Regions from separate parts of the Rhodococcus sp. PSi06 genome, predicted to be linked through region 1. Evidence: riboswitches for the same ligand, from Rfam matches in the RefSeq annotation. Region 1 holds a riboswitch; each other region holds the start of a gene.
What was found. Region 1 has a riboswitch for S-adenosylmethionine ahead of ACFI9K_RS18995 (amino acid ABC transporter permease). Riboswitches for the same ligand answer to the same signal wherever they lie in the genome.
Positions count from the first base shown of each region.

Region 2: it holds a riboswitch for S-adenosylmethionine, as region 1 does, so the genes downstream of both, ACFI9K_RS05310 (bifunctional o-acetylhomoserine/o-acetylserine sulfhydrylase) here and ACFI9K_RS18995 (amino acid ABC transporter permease) in region 1, are expected to answer to the same signal.
Region 3: it holds a riboswitch for S-adenosylmethionine, as region 1 does, so the genes downstream of both, ACFI9K_RS07470 (aminotransferase class V-fold PLP-dependent enzyme) here and ACFI9K_RS18995 (amino acid ABC transporter permease) in region 1, are expected to answer to the same signal.
Region 4: it holds a riboswitch for S-adenosylmethionine, as region 1 does, so the genes downstream of both, ACFI9K_RS23060 (mandelate racemase/muconate lactonizing protein) here and ACFI9K_RS18995 (amino acid ABC transporter permease) in region 1, are expected to answer to the same signal.

Region 1 covers NZ_JBHNYO010000014.1:181,945-185,148, reverse strand. The annotation lists gene ACFI9K_RS19000 (LLM class flavin-dependent oxidoreductase) at 1-892, shown strand, start outside; SAM riboswitch class I at 996-1,089, shown strand; gene ACFI9K_RS18995 (amino acid ABC transporter permease) at 1,234-2,163, shown strand; gene ACFI9K_RS18990 (amino acid ABC transporter ATP-binding protein) at 2,160-2,957, shown strand; gene ACFI9K_RS18985 (transporter substrate-binding domain-containing protein) at 2,996-3,204, shown strand, end outside.
Region 2 covers NZ_JBHNYO010000003.1:125,972-129,175, reverse strand. The annotation lists gene ACFI9K_RS05315 (MFS transporter) at 1-864, opposite strand, end outside; SAM riboswitch class IV at 1,217-1,339, shown strand; gene ACFI9K_RS05310 (bifunctional o-acetylhomoserine/o-acetylserine sulfhydrylase) at 1,526-2,875, shown strand; gene metX (homoserine O-acetyltransferase MetX) at 2,872-3,204, shown strand, end outside.
Region 3 covers NZ_JBHNYO010000004.1:189,327-192,530, reverse strand. The annotation lists gene ACFI9K_RS07475 (hypothetical protein) at 1-93, opposite strand, end outside; gene ACFI9K_RS07470 (aminotransferase class V-fold PLP-dependent enzyme) at 248-1,603, opposite strand; SAM riboswitch class IV at 1,658-1,773, opposite strand; gene ACFI9K_RS07465 (Pls/PosA family non-ribosomal peptide synthetase) at 1,987-3,204, shown strand, end outside.
Region 4 covers NZ_JBHNYO010000021.1:23,121-26,324, reverse strand. The annotation lists gene codB (cytosine permease) at 1-182, shown strand, start outside; gene ACFI9K_RS23065 (DUF6941 family protein) at 240-617, shown strand; gene ACFI9K_RS23060 (mandelate racemase/muconate lactonizing protein) at 695-1,123, opposite strand; SAM riboswitch class IV at 1,152-1,271, opposite strand; gene ACFI9K_RS23055 (hypothetical protein) at 1,461-2,114, shown strand; gene ACFI9K_RS23050 (Fic family protein) at 2,365-3,204, shown strand, end outside.

The DNA of each region.
Region 1 (3,204 bases):
GGATCGCTATGCCTGGGCCGACGAATACGTCGACGTCGTGTACAAGCTCTGGGAAGGGTCGTGGGACGACGGAGCTCTGTTGCAGGACAAAGCATCCGGACGGCACAGCGATTTCTCGAAGGTACACAAGATCGATCATGTCGGTGCGCGCTACCGCGTCGAGGGCCCGCATCTCGTGGCTCCGTCTCCGCAGCGGACCCCGTTGTTGTTCCAGGCCGGATCGTCTCCGACGGGCCGACGCTTCGCGGCGCGTAACGCCGAGGCGCAGTTCATTGCATCCCCGTCACCCGAAGCCGCTCAGGCGCTGATTGCCGACACGCGGCGGCTGGTGGTCGAGGCCGGTCGGGCCGCGGAGGACCTCGAATTCTTTCAGGGCCTGTCGTTCGTCATCGGGAGTACCGAGGCCGAAGCGGCACGCAAGGCCGCTGAGCTGGACGAATACATCGACGAGTCCATGATCATCGCGCACGCTGCAGGTGGAATCGGTATCGACCTCGGTTTCTACGATCTCGAAACACCGATCGGTGAGGTCGAGGCGCAAGGGTCGCTGAGTACGTTGCAATGGCTCCGAGAAGCCATTCCCGATCGCGAGCCCACCGTTCGGGATCTGGCTCGAATGCGGAGCCGCAGTGGCCGTGTGGTGGGGACGCCGGACTCGATTGCAGATCGGCTCGAGCAGTGGCGCTCGGTCGGAGTCGACGGAATCAATGTCATCAATTCGACGATCCCGGGTAGTTACGTGGAGTTCATCGAGCAGGTGACGCCTGTTCTCCAGCGCCGGGGCCTTGCGCAACGCGACTACGAAGACGGCACCGTGCGACGCAAACTCACCGGACGCGACACTCTGCCCGCGTCGCATCCGGCGGCCCGATACCGGGGTGCCTTCGGCTGACACCTGGCCGATCGGCCGGGTGGCAAGGGTTGAAATCAACGTGATTTCAACTGGAATGCCGACGCGCACTTGACTTTTCGATCTGTGGTTCTATACATTCCTGTCACCATCCAGAGCGACCGAGAGACCTTGGCTCGATGACGTCGCAGCAACCCCGCCCTACGGCGTGTGGGTGCTACCGCCAGGACCGATGGAGGCACGGCCGATGAACATCTGTATCTGTACGCACGCTTGACCGATTCGCGTACCCACAGCACGAAAACCACGAAAGGCTATTCGGCGATGATCGCTGCCCATCCGACCCGGCGGTTCCGGTGACACAACTCGATTCTCGTCCCAGTGTGGACGCGACGGACGAACTTGCCGACGAGCAACTCGTCGTGGCCAGGACATTGCACCCGTGGCGCTGGGCGATCAGCATCGCCACGCTCGTAGTGGTCGCCCAGTTCCTGCACGGTTTCGCCACCAATCCCGGGTGGGACTGGGGCACGTTCGCTCAGTACTTCACTGCACAATCAGTGCTCTCGGCCCTGTGGCTCACCATCCAGCTCACGTTCTGGGGCACCCTGATCGGCTTCGCTATCGGTATCGGTTTGGCGGTCGCGCGTCTGTCCGACAACCCTGTACTGCAAGTCATTTCCTGGTTCTACATCTGGGCTTTCCGCTCGATCCCGTTGATCGTGCAGCTGCTGTTCTGGTTCAACATCGCGTACCTGTACCGGACTCTGTCTTTGGGAATACCATTCGGCCCCAGCTTCTTCGAGTTCGACGTCAACAACGTCATCAGCGGATCCACGGCGGCCATCATCGGTCTGGCATTGCACCAAGCGGCCTACTCGGCCGAGATCGTCCGTGCCGGCATCATCTCGGTCGACCAAGGTCAACTCGAAGCTGCTGCAGCGCTCGGTATTCCGAAGAGGCGAGAGTTCTTCAAGATCATTCTTCCGCAGGCCATGCGAGGCATTCTGCCCAACGCGGCCAACGAAGTGATCAGCCTGTTCAAGGGCACCTCGATCGTCTCCGTCATGGCCATCGCCGAGTTGTTCTACCAGGTTCAGGTCATCTACGGCCGAAGCGGCCGGGTGGTACCGCTGCTCATGGTGGCCACCGTCTGGTACATCATCCTCACCTCAGTTCTTTCGGTGGTGCAGTACTACGTGGAGCGGCACTACGCCAAGGGTGCAGTGCGCACCATCGAACGCACTCCTGTCCAGAAATTGCGAAAGAAGTTGGCCGAGATCACCCTTGCCCCGCGAGGAGCTACCCGATGACCACACGCGATACCACCACCCCCGGATCGGACACGGCGTTTGCCGTCGAGGTACGCGGCGTGCACAAGTCCTACGGCGGTCTCGACGTGCTCGAAGGTGTGGACCTCGTTGTCCGTCCCGGTGAGGTCACCGCGATACTCGGACCATCGGGATCCGGAAAATCCACCTTGCTGCGGGTTCTGAACCACCTGGAGAAGGTGGACCGGGGGACCGTTCGGGTCGACGGTGAACTGGTGGGATATCGGCGCAAGGGCAACAAACTGCACGAGCTCAGCAGCAGAGAGATTCTGCGGCAGCGATCCCAGATCGGTTTCGTGTTTCAGAATTTCAACCTGTTTCCCCATCTCACGGTTCTCGAGAACGTCATCGAGGCCCCGATCTCTGCCCAGAAGCGCAAACGCTCCGACGTCGAACCCGAAGCGCTGGCCCTCCTCGAACGAGTCGGACTTCGCACGAAAGCGCACGACTACCCCCGTCGACTGTCCGGCGGGCAACAGCAGCGAGTCGCCATCGCGCGCGCACTTGCTCTGCGCCCCAAAGTCATTCTGTTCGACGAGCCCACCTCGGCGCTCGATCCTGAGCTCGTCGGCGAGGTGCTGGAAGTCATCCGCGGCCTCGCCCGTGAGGGTGCAACATTGGTGATCGTCACCCATGAGGTGGGTTTCGCCCGTGAGACAGCGGACACGGTCGTCTTCATGGACGGCGGCGTCATCGTCGAACAAGGCTCTCCTGCTCAGCTTCTCGATGCACCCAGGGAGGAACGCACCAAGTCGTTCCTCGCTCACGTTCTCTAGCTCGCTTCCCTTCCCCAGCACACGAACGAGGAACAGTCATGTCCAGATCATCTCGTCGGTTCGCAGTAGTAGCGTCCGCATTCGCGGTCTTGGCGCTCACTGCAACTGCATGCAGCGAACCCACTACCGAATCTCAGGTCGTCACCGAGGATGGCGGAACCTTCGATCTGTCGCCCGAGCAGGCCGACCGCGTCCGCGTCGACAAGGTCGACGAGATCGCTGCAAAAGTGCCACAGGCCATTCGAGA
Region 2 (3,204 bases), on a different contig from region 1:
CAGAGCCGTGATCGGATTGTGTGCCGCTGCGACGAACAACGCCAAGAACACGGCAGTTGCGGCCAGACCGACGAAGGTGCCCCTGAGCTGGAAGCGGTCGGCCAGCCAACCACCGACATAGTTGCCGGCGACCATGCCGAGCCCGTAGATCATCAGGGCGAGCGGAACGAGTGCGCGAGCGAGGCCGGCGACATCGGTCAGCGTCGACGCGATGTAGGTGTACACCGCGAACATTCCACCGAATCCGACGATTCCGACGAACAGGGTCATCCACACCTGGCTTCGGCGCAGTGCACCGAGCTCGGTGATGGGGCTGGTGGTCGGCATGGCGTCGAGCCGGGGCATCCACACAGCCAGCGCCGCGACGGTGAGGGCACCGATGACCGCCACGAGAGCGAACGCACTGCGCCACCCCAGAGCCTGTCCGATCCAGGTTGCCACCGGTACGCCGACGACGTTGGCGACCGAGAGACCCATCATCACCATCGCGACGGCTTTGGCGCGTTTTCCTGGTTCGGCGAGGTGTGCGGCCACCAGTGCGGCCACTCCGAAGTACGCACCGTGCGGCAGGCCGGCGACGAATCGTGAGGCGACGAGCTCGTTGAAACTGGGTGCGAACACCGTGCCGAGGTTGCCCAGGGTGAAGGCCACCATCAGCACCAGCAACAACATCCGCCGGGGAACTCGGGCAGCCAGGGCAGCGATGGTGGGAGCGCCGACCACGACCCCGAGCGCATAGGCGGAGATCATGTGGCCCGCAGAAGGCTCGGAAATCCCCATCGTGGTGGCGATGTCCGGCAGCAAGCCCATCGACGCGAATTCCGTCGTGCCGATGCCGAAGCCGCCGATGGACAGAGCCAACATCGCGAGCTTGCGGCGGGTCGAGTGCGGTCGATGACTGACACTCAGGCCACTCGACACCTTGCCGCGCACAGCGCTGACTCGGGAAAGAGCGGAATCGGTGACAGTCACAGCGGTACTACCTTCGTTTCGATCGGGAACGTGAACGGCGAGATCGGCGGCGTACAGAATCGATTCAGCACAGCGCATCCCAGTAGGGGAACAGCCGACTCGACCATTGTCTTCCCTCTACCCTCCAGTTTTCGAGCCGAAGAGCGGTGATTGTCCTCACCCGAGCAACTGCCGGGGCCCTTCTCGGCCGCCGGGCCAAGCCCTTGTTCCTGTGGCGCGTCCGTACCCGCTAAGATTTCCGCCAGGTCATGAGTGCCAGCATCGAGCCCCGGCTTGCTGGCCGGCAACCCTCCAGCCGCGGTGGGGTGCCCCGGGTGAACGACCGGGCCGATCCTGCATGCAAGTGCCGAATCGACAAGCGCGGGTCCGCAAGAAGCGGACCCACTGAATCTTCGGCCTCCAGGGGCCGAGGCCTGTCAGGAGGTTTTCTCATGTGTTGCTGTACCGATACGCCCCGTAGCGCTCGACCCCTCGAGCATCATTCGACATTCGATTTCTCTCGTACCGACTTGTTTCGGACGAACTCGTTTCAGAAAACGGAGTATCAGCAGCCATGACAGATTCGAACCCCGACATCGTCGACGCCACCGGAGCACCGACCGAGGATCCGTTCACCGATCCCTCTGCCAATTGGAGTTTCGAGACCAAGCAGATCCACTCGGGTCAGACGCCGGACGGCGCAACCAACGCGCGCGCACTGCCGATCTACCAGACCACCTCGTACACGTTCGACAACACCGATCACGCGGCCGCATTGTTCGGACTCGCCGAGCCGGGCAACATCTACACCCGCATCATCAACCCCACCCAGGACGTTGTGGAGCAGCGCATCGCCGCTCTCGAAGGTGGCGTCGCAGCATTGTTGGTCGCGTCGGGTCAGGCAGCCGAGACCTTTGCCATTCTCAACCTTGCGGAGGCGGGCGACCACATCGTCTCGAGCCCGCGTCTGTACGGCGGCACCTACAACCTCTTCCACTACACCCTCCCCAAGCTGGGGATCACCGTCTCGTTCGTCGACGATCCCGATGATCTCGAGCAGTGGCGGGCCGCGATCACGCCGTCGACCAAGGCGTTCTACGGCGAATCGATCTCCAACCCGAAGAACGACATTCTCGATATCCCGGGAATCTCCGCGGTAGCCCACGAGAACGGCATCCCGTTGATCGTGGACAACACGGTGGCGACGCCGTACCTGCTGCAGCCGTTGAAGCACGGGGCAGACATCGTCGTGCACTCGGCGACCAAGTACCTGGGTGGACACGGCACGGCGATCGCCGGCGTGATCGTCGACGGTGGCACCTTCGACTGGACTCAGGGCCGTCACCCCAACTTCACGACCGCCGACCCGAGTTACCACGGTGTGGTGTTCGCCGATCTCGGCGCTCCCGCATTCGCGCTCAAGGCACGCGTACAGCTGCTGCGCGACATCGGCGCAGCTGTCTCTCCGTTCAACGCCTTCCTCATCAGCCAAGGAATCGAGACGTTGAGCCTGCGCATCGAGCGGCACGTGGCCAACGCACAGAAGGTGGCGGAGTTCCTGGCCGGCCGCGACGACGTCGTCTCCATCAACTACGCCGGACTCGAGTCGTCGCCGTGGTACCAGCGAGGCCAGGAATTGCTACCCAAGGGACAGGGCGCAATCGTCGCGTTCGAGCTGAAGGGTGGCGTGGACGCGGGCAAGAAGTTCGTCAACGCGCTCACACTGCACAGCCACGTCGCTAACATCGGTGATGTGCGCTCACTCGTCATCCACCCCGCATCCACCACCCATTCCCAGCTGACTCCCGAGGAGCAGTCGGCATCGGGTGTGACGCCGGGTCTGGTTCGTCTGGCCGTGGGAATCGAAGGAATCGACGACATCATCGCCGATCTCGAAGCCGGCTTCAGCGCGGCGGCATCTTGAGCAACAGCTGCGACACAGGCGTTCGTCCGGAGGCGGTTCTTCCGTCTCCGGACGGGCGGCTGGGCACCATCGACATCGGCGGTCTCGACCTCGAGAACGGTGCTCACATCCCCCAGGTGACCGTCGCCGTGCAGCGGTGGGGGGAGCTCGCCACCGACCGCAGCAATGTCGTGCTCGTCGAACATGCCCTGACCGGAGACTCGCACGTGTCCGGCCCGCCGGACGCGGATCATGCGCTGCCCGGTTGGTGGAACGGAATGGTCGGACCCGGGTGTCCCATCGACACCGACGAGTGGTGCGTGGTTGCGACCAACGTGCTCGGTGGATGC
Region 3 (3,204 bases), on a different contig from region 1:
CTGAATTCGGACAACGTCCGCGTCCGGTGCCACGGTCAGTTCGGACCAGATCGAATCGAATTCGACGGCGATGCGGGTGTGATTGTGCGACATGAGTGGTGTCCTGGTTCTAGAAGTCGGAGAACGCATTCGGTCGGAGCGGAGCCGAAATCGAACACGACCCGGACGCCGTGCGGCACAGATCCACATATCTGTTGCACCAGTGACGGTTGCCCTGCCACACGACACTCATGGTCATGAAGCCATGCTAACCGTCCGAGGGGGTGCACGGGGATCCAACCCCGGCCGCGCGGGGCCCACCCACCCCGGCCGCCCCGTCGACCAGGCCCGGGAATGGCCGAGGATCCGGCACGGGATTCCACCAGCCGGCGTCCTCTTCGTAATGCCAGTTCGGGCCCGACGCGACCAGGGCGGCCAGGGCGTCGACGAGTCGGTCGACATCGGCGGCGGAGCTGCCGAGGCCGATGCTGGCTCGTACCGCGCCGTCCGCGTGCCCGAGCCGGCTCAGCAGCGGATGCGCACAGAATTTTCCGTCTCGAACGCCGATTCCGTGCTCGGCGGACAGGTACGCAGCCACCTCGCCGGGGTCGCGTCCGGCCACGGTGAAGGTGACGATGCCGACGGTGTCGGGTGCGTCGGCCCACACCTGAAGTAATTCGACGCCGTCCAGTGCCGCCAGGCCGGTCCGCAACCGGGACGACAATTCGTGTTCGTGAGCCTGCAGCTCGGCGTCGTCGAATCCCGCGATGGCTTCGCAGGCCGCGGCCAGAGCGGCGACTCCCAGCACGTTGGGGGTGCCTGCCTCGTGCCGCTGCGGGGCCGGGGCCCAGTCGGTGTGCTCGATGCTCACCCTGCGCACCGCTCCGCCGCCGGCCAGGTGCGGCGTGCCGACGTCGAGCCAATCACGTTTTCCCACAAGCACTCCCGCTCCGAACGGTGCGTACAACTTGTGTCCGGAGAAGGCGAGGTAGTCCACGTCGAGGGCGGCGATGTCGATACGGCGATGCGGAACCAACTGAGCACCGTCCACCACGATCCGCGCGCCGTGCCGATGCGCCAGCGCGGCGAGCTGCTCGATCGGGAGGACTTCACCGGTGACATTGGATGCACCCGTGATCGCCAGCAGTGCAGCGGGTTTCGCGGCCAGCTCGGCATCCAGGCGGTCGATGGTCTCGGCCAGTGTGGACGCGGCCACCACCACCCGGCGATCGCGCCACGGCAGCAGATTCGCATGGTGCTCGATATCGAGTACCACTGTCTCGCCCGGCACACACGCAGCCAGCAGGTTCAGCGAGTCGGTGGTGTTGCGGGTGAACACCACCACCGAATCCAGTTGCGCACCAACGAAATCGGCGACGGTCACCCGAGCTTTCTCGTAAGCTGCCGTCGAGACGCGGGATGCGTAGCCGGCCCCTCGATGCACACTCGAGTAGAACGGCAGCAATTCCGCTATTCGATCGGTCACCGCGGACAGTGCCGGCGCGCTCGCCGCGTAGTCGAAGTTCGCGTACGCGGCGGTGCCGCCCTGCACCAGGGGAACCTGCAGATCCGTGCCCGAAACAGGGGCAAAAGGAGTGCAGGGACGGGAGAGTACAGATGTCATGACAGATCAAGCCCTCACGTTCGAGGGACCCGCAACCGAAGATTGTGTTGAACGAGTCCGCGCTTGCCGCACCGGATTTCCGGCTGCAGCCTGGTCGTCACCCGGAGCACCCCGCCGCGAAGGAGGGTTGCCGACCAGCAAGCCGGGGCTCGATGCTGGTACTCGTGACCGTGGAAAAGACAATGACAAACTCGCTGCAGTTTTGTCAAGCCGGGACTCGGCCACGAGCCGCAGTAGGATTTCCGCGGTGGGAACACGCGCTCGTTCACCTGCTGGCCAACAGAACGTGAGATAACCAACGACGCTGCTGCTCACCAGCACCACAGAGTCACTTGCCACCGCAGAGTTGCTTGCAAACGAATGAGAAGGACGCCCGGTTGTCTGTGCATCAAGAGAACGATCTGCCGGGTTCGAGCGCGGACACCGCGCCTGCACCGGCGGTGTTTCTTCGCTCGTCTCTCGCTCCGCCCGCCCGGACGCTCATCGACGTTCTCCGCGATACGGCCCATCGTTTTCCCGACGCCCCCGCCATCGACGACGGTGCCGTGTCGGTCAGCTATTCCGAATTGTTGGACGACATCGCCGAGGGCGCCCAGTGGCTCGCCGATGCCGGCGTCCGGCGCGGCGATCGCGTCGGCATCCGCATGCCGTCCGGTTCCTTCTCCCTCTACGTCGCCATTCTGTCGATCCTCGCGGCCGGTGCCGCGTACGTACCGGTCGACGCGGACGATCCCGAGGAGCGAGCCGAGCTGGTCTTCGGCGAGGCGAAGGTGACGGCCATCGTCACCGCAGGCGGTATCGCCGCCGGTACCGCCCCCAAGCAGGATGTCCCCCAGGATGCCGGGCGACCGCCCACTCCCGAGGACGACGCCTGGGTCATTTTCACCTCGGGTTCGACGGGCACTCCCAAGGGCGTCGCGGTCAGTCATCGCAACGCGGCTGCGTTCGTGGACGCCGAGGCGCGCATGTTCTTGCAGAAGGATCCGTTGGGCCCGGGCGACCGAGTGCTCGCCGGCCTGTCGGTGGCGTTCGACGCGTCGTGCGAGGAGATGTGGTTGGCGTGGCGGCACGGCGCTTGCCTGGTGCCGGCACCGCGTTCGCTGGTGCGGTCCGGCTTCGACCTCGGTCCCTGGCTGGTCTCCCGCGACATCAGTGTCGTCTCGACGGTGCCGACCCTGGCGTCGCTGTGGCCGGCGGTCGCACTCGAAGCGGTACGACTGCTCATCTTCGGCGGCGAAGCATGCCCCCCGGAGCTCGCCGAGCGGCTCGCCGTCGAGGGACGCGAGGTGTGGAACACCTACGGCCCCACCGAAGCGACGGTCGTGGCATGCGCGGCGATCATGGACGGGACGGGTCCGGTCCGCATCGGTCTGCCCCTCGATGGCTGGGACCTGGCGGTGGTCGACGCGTCGGGCACTCCGGTCCAGGTCGGTGAGGTCGGTGAACTCGTCATCGGTGGTGTCGGCCTGGCCCGGTACCTCGACCCGGCCAAGGACGCCGAGAAGTACGCTCCCATGCCCTCTCTCGGGTGGGACCGGGCGTATCGCAGCGGTGATCTGGTCAAGCTCGAGCTCGAGGGCCTGCTCTTCCAGGGTCGCGCC
Region 4 (3,204 bases), on a different contig from region 1:
CTCCCCCGCTCGTTCACTGGCGGCATCTCGCGGTCTACGCTTTCGCGGCCTCCCTCGCGTGGTTGTCCGGAGAACTTGACATCGGAATCCCGCCGTTGATCGGCATCGTGGTAGCTATTGCACTCACGATGGTTCTGCATCGACGTGGCGCGGCGTCAGCGCACGGATCCCTGGCCGCTTAGGGTTGTCGACACTCCACCGCGAAGCCAGTGTCCATCGAAGAGAGGTAGCCGACGCCGATGATCATCACGGGATTGTTCTTCGCGGAGTACGCACGAGTCAGCGAGGACATGCTCGACATCCTCGGCGGTGTATGGGATACCTGCACCGTGCCGCGCGATACCCGCATGCTCGAATGCCGGCTGGTCGCGTTGCTACAGACCGGGCCCGACGACATCGGTAAGGACTTCCCTGCAACGCTCGAGGTGCTCGACGCGAAGGGCGAACACATCGTCAATCAGCGAGGCCTTCAGATCCCCGGCACCGGCTTCACCGGCGAGAATCGGTTCTGGTTCCTGCCGATGCAGATGGTGTTCCGCGACGAAGGACGGCACAACTTCATCCTCAGCGCCGGTGGAGCCACAGCAAGCGTCGGGCTTCGTATCGCGTTCGGTTAATCGAGCGGTAAGGGGCTTTCGGTCAGTTATTAGAGCGCCCGCAGCCGGGACAAGACGCCTCACTGCAGCCGACCCACTCAGCGGGACAACGCGTGCAGGGTCGCCTCTCCCGCCCGATATCCCGCCTCGAACAGCCATGGCCACTCGGAGAAATCCTCGGGTTCCACCACTACGGTCTCCACACCACCGTTTCCCCTCCGCTTGGGCATGTTCTCGGGATGCGCGGGAAACCGTTCTTTCAAATAGGCCGGCTCGAGGCTCTGCCGAAAGATCAGCCACGTCCGCGGCGTGAAGCCCACTGCCTCAGCACGTTTCGCGACGTCGATCCACGCCTCACTGTTCGCGTAACCACCCGCGAGCACCAGCCTCTGGGTCTCCAGCATCGGGAACACCCCGAACCATATCGGCGGATAGCTCAGCAGCGTCTGGCACCAGGCCCGACGACGCTCCGGCGGAATGGGTTCCCATTTGGCTTGTGCTATTTCGAGTCCGTCATCTGCAGACATTGTTCACCTCGTCCTGGAGGTGCGAACCTCCATCGACTTGCGCACCCGCGGTTGCGGGATGCGCCGGTTCTTCCCCTGGGGCACCCCTGTCGATGGAGACGGGGTTGCCGGACAGCCGGCCAGGTACCTACGGCTGTCGCTCTTGAACCTTCCTCGACAATAGCCGAGGGGTACACCTACGACAATCCTGTGGGTCAGCGGGGCACTTCGACGAACGCGCCTCTTGTTTGCCGATCGGTGCGGTGCCGCGGTGGGGACCGAATGAAACCCTGTGATGACCGGGCAACACTCCGGCCGAGGTTCTCGACGTACATCGGACATCCGTCATCATTGACGCGTGATCAAACAGGGAAGTTGTTTTGCTTTGCTCGGCATTGTGATCGCGGTGCTGGGTCACGCAGTGACGGGAACTTTGGGGTACTCGGCGTACGTCTCCGGCGAATCGTTCTATGGACCCGACACCACGTTGGGGCCGTGGGTACGACCCGTCGTCGCCGCGTCGACCGGCGCCTTGATCGGCATGTTCGCAGGGCTGGCGCTGCACCTGTGTGGCTACCGATTCATCGTCGAACCTTCTCGGCGCGTGGGGCTCGTCGTCGTTGCCGGTCTGGTCGGATTGACGCTGGGGATGACGCCCGTACTGATTCTGGTCGGCACGAGCTTCTCCGGTTCGAGTTCGGGCGTATCGCCCGACTACTTGCTCCCGATCTATGCAAGCACCGCAGTTTTCGCTTATGTACTCGGAGTCGCCTCGGTTCGATTGCTGCTCAGAGCAACTCACGATCCGTTGCCATCTCGGACGACCAAGGTTGTGGCTGCCTTTCTTCCGATTGGCGGTGTCCTCGCCACCCTCGCCGGCATGGGGATTGCCTGGATTCTCGGATTTTCCACGACGGCATCCACCTTTGTCGCCGTGATCGTGGCGGTGCTGTGCATACTCGCGGCAACCTTTGCACTCGCGCGAGCGTGGGCGTTGCGCACGACAGCGTAGAAACTCGAGAATTCGTCACGCGCGCGACCATCCCACCACCCTCGGTGTGAATGGCGAACACACCCTCAGCGCCGATTGGGCCACAGCGAGCGTCGCGCTTCGTATCGCATGCGGCTCACACAGGGCGACCAGAATGCGGACTCCGCAGCGCACCGCTTCCCGCGTAAACAACGCTGCACTTAACTACACTTAAGTGCATCAAAGTACATTAAGATGGTCGTTGCTGTATTTTTGCAAGGGAGGCGTTGATATGTCGTGGCCGCCACACGCCCGAACAACCAAGGATTGGCAGCCTCGGCATCGTCAAGGCTCGAAGGCAGACCGCACGCTCGATCGAATCGAGGTGTCGATCCCTCCTGAGATCAAAGACCTTGTCTTTTCGCCGTCCAACGAGACCGCTCAGGCGCAGGAAGCTGCGATCATCGCGGTGGCTCGTCTCGAAGCGGGATTCGGCGAGCATCTCGCGCCGCTCGCAGATTTCCTGCTCCGAAGCGAATCCGTGGCATCATCCAAAATCGAGAGTGTCGACGCCGGTTGGCATGCGTTCGGTCGCGCACTGGCCGGGGGCAAGGCGAGCGCCGATGCCAAATCTCAACTCGCTGCAATACACGCGCTGAGCACGATGGTCGACGCTGCGGGCCGTGGACCGATGTCGCTCGACACCTTCCTCGACGCACACCGACTTCTCATGGCTCCCGATTTCTACACTGCGAAAGACAGTGGCGCACTGCGTGATGTGCAGAATTGGATCGGTGGCAGCGACTACACACCCATAAATGCGCTGTACGTTCCACCGCCGCCGGATCTCGTCCCCGAACTGATGGACGACTTGCTGGTGTTCGCGAACCGCACGGACATGCCGATCATCGCTCAGGCCGCGATCGCTCACGCACAGTTCGAGTCCATCCACCCGTTCACCGACGGCAACGGCCGAATCGGACGTGCATTGATCAGCGCGGTATTCCGCCGGCGCGGCCTGACTCGTCGAATCACCGTTCCGTTGGCCTCGGCGATGCTCGCCGACACGACTCGGTACTTCTCCTTCTTGACGGGGTACCGCAGTGGACAGGCGGACAAGTTCGTCCACTAT